2 linked regions of the Acaryochloris sp. CCMEE 5410 genome follow. The protein of the gene in region 1 binds, or shares a complex with, the protein of each later gene. Links are inferred from orthologs where the notes say so. Each region holds a gene or a part of one and is shown on either strand. Other genes may lie near its edges.

What was found.
Region 2: the proteins of ON05_RS24780 (region 1) and ON05_RS10115 are in contact, whole or in part, in a solved structure (PDB 6M36), measured with the Bacillus subtilis proteins. The link is inferred for Acaryochloris sp. CCMEE 5410 from one-to-one orthologs.

Annotation. Positions count from the first base shown.
Region 1 is NZ_AFEJ02000002.1:860,658-864,857, forward strand. Bases 735-3,582 are described here. They hold ON05_RS24780 (anti-sigma regulatory factor), read right to left. Parts: upstream 2,452-3,582; coding sequence 2,017-2,451; downstream 735-2,016. Other genes in these bases: ON05_RS24770 (NUDIX hydrolase), read left to right, coding at 748-1,203; ON05_RS24775 (pantothenate kinase), read right to left, coding at 1,206-2,033; ON05_RS24785 (PP2C family protein-serine/threonine phosphatase), read left to right, coding at 2,684-3,582. Outside these bases: bcp (thioredoxin-dependent thiol peroxidase), read left to right, coding at 102-572; more of ON05_RS24785, read left to right, coding at 3,583-3,811; ON05_RS24790 (STAS domain-containing protein), read right to left, coding at 3,834-4,160. UniProt on the Bacillus subtilis protein: Negative regulator of sigma-B activity. Phosphorylates and inactivates its specific antagonist protein, RsbV. Upon phosphorylation of RsbV, RsbW is released and binds to sigma-B, thereby blocking its ability to form an RNA polymerase holoenzyme (E-sigma-B).
Region 2 is NZ_AFEJ02000001.1:2,256,265-2,260,325, reverse strand. What follows is about bases 673-3,381. They hold ON05_RS10115 (STAS domain-containing protein), read right to left. Parts: upstream 2,335-3,381; coding sequence 2,011-2,334; downstream 673-2,010. Other genes in these bases: ON05_RS10110 (agmatine/peptidylarginine deiminase), read left to right, coding at 2,752-3,381; ON05_RS10120 (hypothetical protein), read right to left, coding at 1,365-1,865; ON05_RS10125 (hypothetical protein), read right to left, coding at 732-1,088. In the rest of the region: ON05_RS10130 (hypothetical protein), read left to right, coding at 1-635; more of ON05_RS10110, read left to right, coding at 3,382-3,762; ON05_RS10105 (L-threonylcarbamoyladenylate synthase), read right to left, coding at 4,018-4,061. UniProt on the Bacillus subtilis protein: Positive regulator of sigma-B activity. Non-phosphorylated RsbV binds to RsbW, preventing its association with sigma-B. When phosphorylated, releases RsbW, which is then free to complex with and inactivate sigma-B.

The sequences.
Region 1 (4,200 bases):
CTAAAAGAACGGGGATTGATGAGGCGCAACCGCTGCCAATTCGCAATCTGGTTTTAGCTCTACCGACTGTTTCTGTCTGCTCTCTTTACGCTCAGAAGATTATGACATTGGACATTGGCGATTACGCTCCAGAATTCACCTTACCCAATGCAGATGGTGAATCCATTGACCTTAAACGTTTTCGAGGACAATGGGTGGTGCTTTACTTTTATCCCCGGGACAATACGCCTGGCTGTACCAAAGAAGCTTGTGGATTTCGCGATCAGTACGAGACCTATCGAACTGAGCAGGTTGTTATCCTAGGGGTTAGTGGAGATGATTCCAAATCCCATCAGAAATTTATCAATAAACAAAATTTGCCTTTCCAATTACTCTCCGATCTCGATTTCAATGTGGCAAAATCCTATGAAGCCTATGGACCCAAAAAGTTTATGGGTAAAGAATATGAAGGGATCTATCGACATTCTTTTCTCATTGATCCGGACGGCAAGCTAGCGAAGATTTATCGAAAGGTCAAGGCTGCCGATCACGCCACAGATGTGTTGCAAGATTTAGAATTACTGAGAAAGTAGATATTAAACTCACTCTCTTTTAGATTTATTTTTAGTATCTAAAACGGAGTTCTTGCACAAAAGATTAATGCATAATTTTCTAGATTTGCCTTGATATATTAGGAGGCACTCTAGTCTATTGATGGATACTAACGCACCTCACTATGTGAACTAGCCTACCTCTGTATTTTTGACTATGAAACGTTTCGCATACATGGTTCAGACGGTGCTGGGCCTTCTCTTTCGACACCCATTATTAGGGGTATGTTTAATACCGATCCTTGAAGATGGACAAATCGTATTGGTTAAACGTCAGGATAATGGCCTATGGAGCTTACCGGGCGGCATGGTGGATTGGGGTGAAAATATTCAGCACAGTATCAAAAGAGAACTCCATGAGGAAACGGGGTTATCACTCACAACAATGGGACGATTTGTGGGGGTATACTCAGACCCCGATCGTGATCCTCGATTACATTCCATTTGTTTAGCCTTTGAAATTAAGGTTGAAGGGAAATTGCAAGTGAACGATATAAATGAAATATCTGAGGTGCAATCTTTTTCCCTAGATGAAGCGATGAACATGTCTTTAAGTCATGATCATACCCAGCAGCTGCAAGACTACCTCCAAGGTGAATTAGTGATTCGCTAGCTCTAGAAATGCAGCGACCGATCACCTTTCTGCTGACGTAAATGTAGAAGCCCTATCCCTTGGAGTTGGGGCTGTAGAATAACCCGGTCTAGTAGTTTTTGCACTGCTTTAGGTTTAGAAGCTTGCAATAGATAGCGATATAGTGTTTCGGAGTCTCCCCCCGTTAGGACAATTTGACTGGTGGGATACTGCTTTAGCCAGGCTGAGATAAAGTCAATCATGCCAGAGACTAAAGTATGCAAAATACCGCTTTGGATGGCTACGTCGGTCGTCAGCGACCATCGATTGGGAAGGTTTTGGGGTAAGGCAATGGTGGGTAACGCTGCTGTAGATTGCGAGAGCGATCGCAGTTGCAATCCCAAGCCTGGCAATATCGCTCCTCCCACACAGTTGGTCGATGAAGTGGCTCCTGTATAGGTCAGCGCAGTTCCAGCATCAATCACCAATATGGGCCATTGATGCAGGGTACCTGCAGTCCAGATTGAAAGCGCTCGATCCAGTCCAAAGGTTTCATAAGGATACTGAATCGGAATATCGGTGGCAGTAATGACTATGGATTGGGGATAAGTCTGCCAAATACAGGTTTGAGATGGAACAACAGAGATAACCCACAGCTCTGGCATAGTTACCTTAGAAGAGCAGTGGGCCATGGCAGGGGAATAGGCCTGCCACTCCTCCCAGGTGGAAGGGGATCTTGTTTGGGATATCTCCATGTGGCAGGTGTCCCAGGTCTGAACTAAATTTGACCCTTCATAATAAAACCAGTGCAATCGGGAGTTGCCGATGCTCAGAGCGATCCAAGGCTTAATATCCTCAGTGGATGGGCTCATTCAAAGACAGGTACTTAACGATAGAAAGACAGTTTTGGCAGTTGTCTATTCTTCGATATTGAACGTTATCAGCAATCCGGTTGATCAGCAGCAGCCCCCGACCACCGCCCATATCCTGGCTGGGGAAAGTAGGGTGATGCTGTAAATATTGGCGTAGATCAAAGGTGGGACCCTGGTCCCAAATTCGGATTTCCACATGGTCTAGCTCAATTCCCAGCTCTAACTGAATGGGGGTAGTGGGCGGTAGTGATTGATGGGCATGGCTCACCGCATTGGTAAATCCTTCTGCCAGTGCTATCTGGCACTCCAGCCACTCTTGTTCTGCGACTCGAGTAGGGTGCAGCTGTTGGAACCAGTCCAGAACTTGAGGCAGGTTATTGAGGTCAGAATTAACACTTAGATGATAGTGCTTTGGCATCTGCTATGAGGAGGTCAATCTCTCCAATTGCATGGGTCCAAGGCTATTGACATAAGAAGTGGTGTCGTTATTCGACCAGGCGACTTTAGCTTAATTATAGGGAACTCATCCCCCAAACATTAGCTTTCTTAGCAGAGATTATCCCCTTGCTAAACTTGAACGGTGTGGATTAGCCCTCGCCCTTGCGAATAAATTCACAATAGATGCTCAAATATGGCCTTGTGAAACATCTATGGTGAAAATTCTGATCATCGATGATGATCCCATTACCCAGCTCCTCTTACGCCGCACACTTGAAAAACAGGGGTATCAGGTGACTGTCGCCAGCGATGGTCAAGAAGGCCTCTCAAAGGCACAGCAACTCTGCCCTGCCTTAATCATCTGCGATTGGATGATGCCGGTATTGGATGGAATTGGCGTTTGTCAGAAATTAAAATCAAATCCACAACTTTCTGCCACTTTTTTTATTTTGTTAACGTCTCGATCTGATCTGGACGATCGAATTGCTGGACTGAATGCTGGGGCCGATGAGTTTTTAACAAAACCCATTGATATGAGTGAACTGCGGGCCCGTGTGCGGGCAGGGCTGAGGCTCTATCACTTAAACCAGGACTTACACGAACAAAAACAAAGGCTGGAAGCGGAATTGGCAGAGGCTGCCCAATATGTTCGTTCCATTTTGCCTGCCCCCCTACAATCACCGATTCAAATCCAGTCCCGGTTTATTCCGTCTAGTCAATTAGGTGGGGATTGCTTTGATTACTATTGGCTAACCCCAGATACGTTGATTCTGTATCTTCTAGATGTGTCGGGACATGGTTTAGGGGCAGCCTTGCCATCGGTATCAATATTAAATATGTTGCGATCGCAAGCATTCCCAGGCATCAATTACCAACATCCCCATGAAGTGTTGCATGCTCTCAATCAACGATTCACCATGAGCCCCGAAAACCCTAAATACCTCACCATTTGGTATGGGGTTTATCATCGCTCTCGTCAAGAATTAGTATTTTCCAGTGCCGGGCATCCGCCAGCCCTATTGATGTCAACATCAGAACCAGAGGTACAGACCTTAAAAACACCAGGACTCCCCTTGGGAATGTTTGCAGAATTTACCTATCAAAGTCAGAGCTGTAACATCACGCCACATCAAACCCTCTATATCTTTAGCGATGGGATTTATGAAATCCCTAAAACCAACAATCAACTGCTGGGGCTAGAAGGATTCTCCCATGTACTCCAACAGCTTCATCAAATAGGATCCCCCACAATTGAAACTATTTTGGACCAAGTACAAATATGTTGTAAGCACCAGCGCTTTACCGATGATTTAGCACTAATGCAAGTTGTCTTTCCGTAAGTACCGCCTGAGAACTAGAACTTCAAGAACCTAAAAGCCCACTTTGTTCGAAATGTTGCCGATTGTCGTAGATCTGAAACACTTGAGCGATTTCAGTCAACTGAAAAAGGGTCTTAACCTGCTGATTGAGCGAACAAAGCACGAGCTGACGTTCGGCTGCCCGCATAAATTTCAGGGCTAGGACCAAAGCACCTAGACCAGAGCTATCCATAAATGAAATATCTTGGCAATCTACCAAAACAATATCGGCACCCGCCTCAACTGCAGCTGCTACTTCCTGACGAAAGACCGCGCCAGTGACTCCGTCCAAAATATTATTCGGTTGTATGGTTGTTACATTGGGACGCATTGTTTACTTGGAGCATAACGATTCAACTGTTCCGCAGAAA
Region 2 (4,061 bases), on another replicon or contig:
TTTCTGAGCTAGAAAAGCCCCTAGTCGCGCCACCTCCCACCACCAGCACCCCAACCGAAACCCCTGTCGATAGCACTGTACTCCCCTCTCTACAGGGAGAAAACAACGTTTCTGATGTCTTTCCCAATGCCTCTCCAGCCCCCACGACGAATGGAGCAGTGCCTGCACAGACTACAGCATCCACGGCAGCTGCAAGGCCGACAGCTTCCACTCCCTCAGCTCCCACCGCCAGACATGCTGCCCTTCAGGCTATCGATGTGCAAATTTTCAACCGGGTGAATAATCAGCTGGTTCCCCTCAACCAGCGTTGGAATCCCTATGGCCTAGGGATGGACTTACTAATTGCAGTCAAAGTGAAACCGGGTCAACAAGAGACTCAACCTGGCACCAATTTAGTGCTTGCAATCAACGCCAAAGGCTACGATTCACCCGCCACAGGACCTGTCCCAGCCTGGAATTCAGTGCAAACGCGATCCATTGCTGTGAGCGCCAATGATCAACTAAGTTACTCGTTTCCCTTCCTAGCAGAGTATCAGTGCTATTCCGAAGTGCAGTTAACCGCAACCCTGATTCAGCCTGGTCTAATTACAGGACCTAGCTTGACGAAAACTATTAACCTGGGTTGTGCGGAATAGATTGCGTTCTTTGTAAGGACTTAGCCCCTATGGCTTATAATTTCTTAGTTTTACATGAGCCGATCATGCCTAGAATTTATGGGAGATATATTAATTTCAATCTTCCCAATAAGTGAGTTTTTCCCATTTCTGAGTGTCCAGGTTACCGACCAACAGTTCTACATCCCCAGTGAAATCTGGATGGGGCATACCTAGCTCATACATAGAGTTTTTGGTCGTCACATATACCCGACCATCTTTAGCGAGGTAGTGTTTGATAGGCGAAGTCTTTAACTTCTTTCCTTCCGCATGTTTGGGATGATTGTGAATTTCCCCATGGATGACAATTTTTCTCCCCACCTCAACACAAATCCAAGACTCAATAGTCCCTGTGCAAATAGAGGGTGACTGAGGTGTCGCTAAGGTCGACTGAGCATTTTGCAAATAGTAGTTGACTATGTCATCAGCTGTCATGGCCAGGTCTCCCCTGTATGGTTCTAAATGAGAATAGTCGCAATAAAATCGAATTATTGTTTTCGCAAGGGCCACACAATTGTATCTAGCCTAATCAATATCTTCGAGAGAAAAATCAGTATAAATACTGAAAGCCTTTCTAAAAGTAGATTTTTTATTGATCCGAGTCCAGATTTGGATATTGGTTTCTTGCTATGCAAAAAATCTTAATTAAGAAGATTTCTTTATAAGAATTTTTATTGTGGCTTTCGTCAAGCGTAAGTATTGATGAGAAGTTTAAGCGTCCATTTTTTCTTGAAAATTTACTTGTGAATAGGTACTGTCGGATAGACCTATTGGTGCACTCCAAATTGAGCGAAACCGCTTTAATCCTTTAGGTGTGATATCAATGTCTTCACCACTTAATATCAGTTCGCCGTTGGTAAAAGTACAGCCCGCAGCCCAGAGAATCCCAAGGAATTCATCCCGATCTGAAATAACGGGAATGGATTCGCTCAATTCATGATTTGCATAAACCTGGGCAACCTGTTTCAAAAGCTCAGGATAGTGATTATCCAACGCCCGAATGTAGAAATAGAGTAAAGGGAATGGATCCTCTTTCCCAAAAATGGCGTTACAGATGCAAGTGGAGGTCGTCAGCATCCAAGCAGCAATCTTTTTGGGATCTATAGCTGGATTTCGTGCCATATCCAAGAGAAGATCCATCATATTATGCCTAAAACGAACATTGAGGATAGTCTCAACGTTTTTCCAGACTGCTAGGGTATTGGGGTTCATTGTGTATTGGGAAATCTGTGCGTTCTCTATTTGGATACCCAACTTCACCCTGGGATGATCAACGAATTCCCTCTTGTTAGGTTTTTTTAAGTAAGTTTTTGAAACCTTATATATTGAGGCTGAAATTCATCATGTTTAGACGTGATTAGCTGGCAGAAATACTATTTTTCTGCATAAATTCTCGACAATCTCCATAAATGTCAAAAATACGGTCCATTTTAGTTAATTCAAAGATGAGATGCACCTGATCACTCAGTGAACACAATGCCAAGGTGCCACCTTCTCCTCGCACTGATTTAAGCGTAGCAACCAAAGCACCAATGGCAGAACTATTCATAAAAGTGACATCTTTAAGATCTATCAGAATTGTTTTCACGCCATCAGCTAAGGCATCGTTAACTTCAGTACGTAATTCGCTGGTACTGATACCGTCTATCATGTCAGCAGGCTGAAAAACTACATAGCTCATCTTAATTGAACTCCTAAGTCGGTTCCGGTTGGGTAGGTTAGATAAAGGCGATAACACTCTATAAATTCTGGTTCACAGATCAGAACGTTGTTGTCGTGTTTACAGAATTCCCAGTTCGGGAAGTGAGAAAGCAATCGCAGATAAATATTCAATTTTTTATATAATTTTTTAGCTGAGTATTGCACTTAAATTGTGCGAGTATAATACTCATGTGCTGGTTTAAGTAAAGACAAAAAAATGGCCAAATTTTAATAGATATTGAGCGATATTCTTAATAAAATTGAGGAAGATGATGGGAGCAGCCGAGTGCTATCGAGAAGAGGCTTAATTAAGTCGAGCATTTTGGCTAGCTTAGGTACGCTTATATCCGTCTGTAGTGCGGATTTGACTACAGGAGTCAACAGTAAGAAGTTGTATATGCCCGATGAAGGAGAGCCTCACAAGCAAACTTGGATGGCTTTTATCGCCAGCGACGAAATTTGGAGGCAACGGCAGGTTTTGGAAGTGCAACGTAATTTGGCTGAAATTGCCAAAACGATTGCCAACTATGAAGCTATCTCTATGCTGGTCCGACAACAGGATTACGAACTAGCCGTAGAACTTTTAGGTGGGTTAGAGTCTCATCCTTTCCCTATTCAATTGATTGAATTCACGATCAACGACTTGTGGATAAGGGATACAGGTCCTTCATTTGTCATTGATGAAAATGGGAACAAAGCAGCCATTAATTTCAATTTCAACGGTTGGGGAGAAGATCAGGCTTACCAATATGATGCTAAAGTCGCTCATTTTGTGGCGCAGCAAGCAGGAGTAACGACTATAAAATCTAGCCTCGTTTTAGAAGGGGGTTGCTTTGAACTGGATGGACAAGGCACTGCCATTATGACGGAAAGCTGCATCCTTAATGACAATCGAAATCCAGGTCGAAATAAAAATGAGGTTGAAGTTGAACTCAAACAACTGTTGGGCCTTAAAAAGATTATCTGGCTAGAGGGCATCAAGGGGAAAGATATTACAGATGGCCATACCGACTTTTATGCTCGATTTGCGAAACCAGGAGTTGTGATAGTCAGTCGAGAGGCCGATCAATCTTCTTCTGATTATCCAGTGACTCAGAAGAACATAGAGGCCTTAAAAAGAGCCACAGATGCTATGGGGAGACCTTTAGAGCTGATTGTTCTCGAAACACCCTTGAAGATCAATACTAAATTTGGAACGAAGGATTTCGCCGCTGGTTATGTGGGCTATTACTTATGCAATGGTGCTGTCATTATGCAGAAATTTGGCGATTCTAAAGCCGATGATGCAGCGAGGAAAAAGTTGGCGACTGTGTTTCCCCATCGGCAGATTGAGCAGCTGTCGATTGATGGTATTGCAAGCGGTGGAGGAAGTATTCACTGTGCCACCCAACAAGAACCTTTGGTTTAATCTCTTTCATTAATGATCTTTGTGGCAATTGCTTTATGTCGCGGTAGGTCTTCAGAAAGGACTTAGTTTCGAATACTGTCATTTAAAAAGATAAATACTCGCATGGTTCAATAGTGTGATTTCTTGGAGGCAAGATAGCTATTGAACGGCTTTGTTGCATGAATTGAGTAAAGGTCAAACAAGGCAAAAGAATGAATGGGAAAGCTATGCTTAAGCGTTCCGTATGAGACCTGAACCAGTCTAAACATATTGGACCTAAATCTGGATTGCCCCCTGACGCAAAACATCCCAGCCTTGCC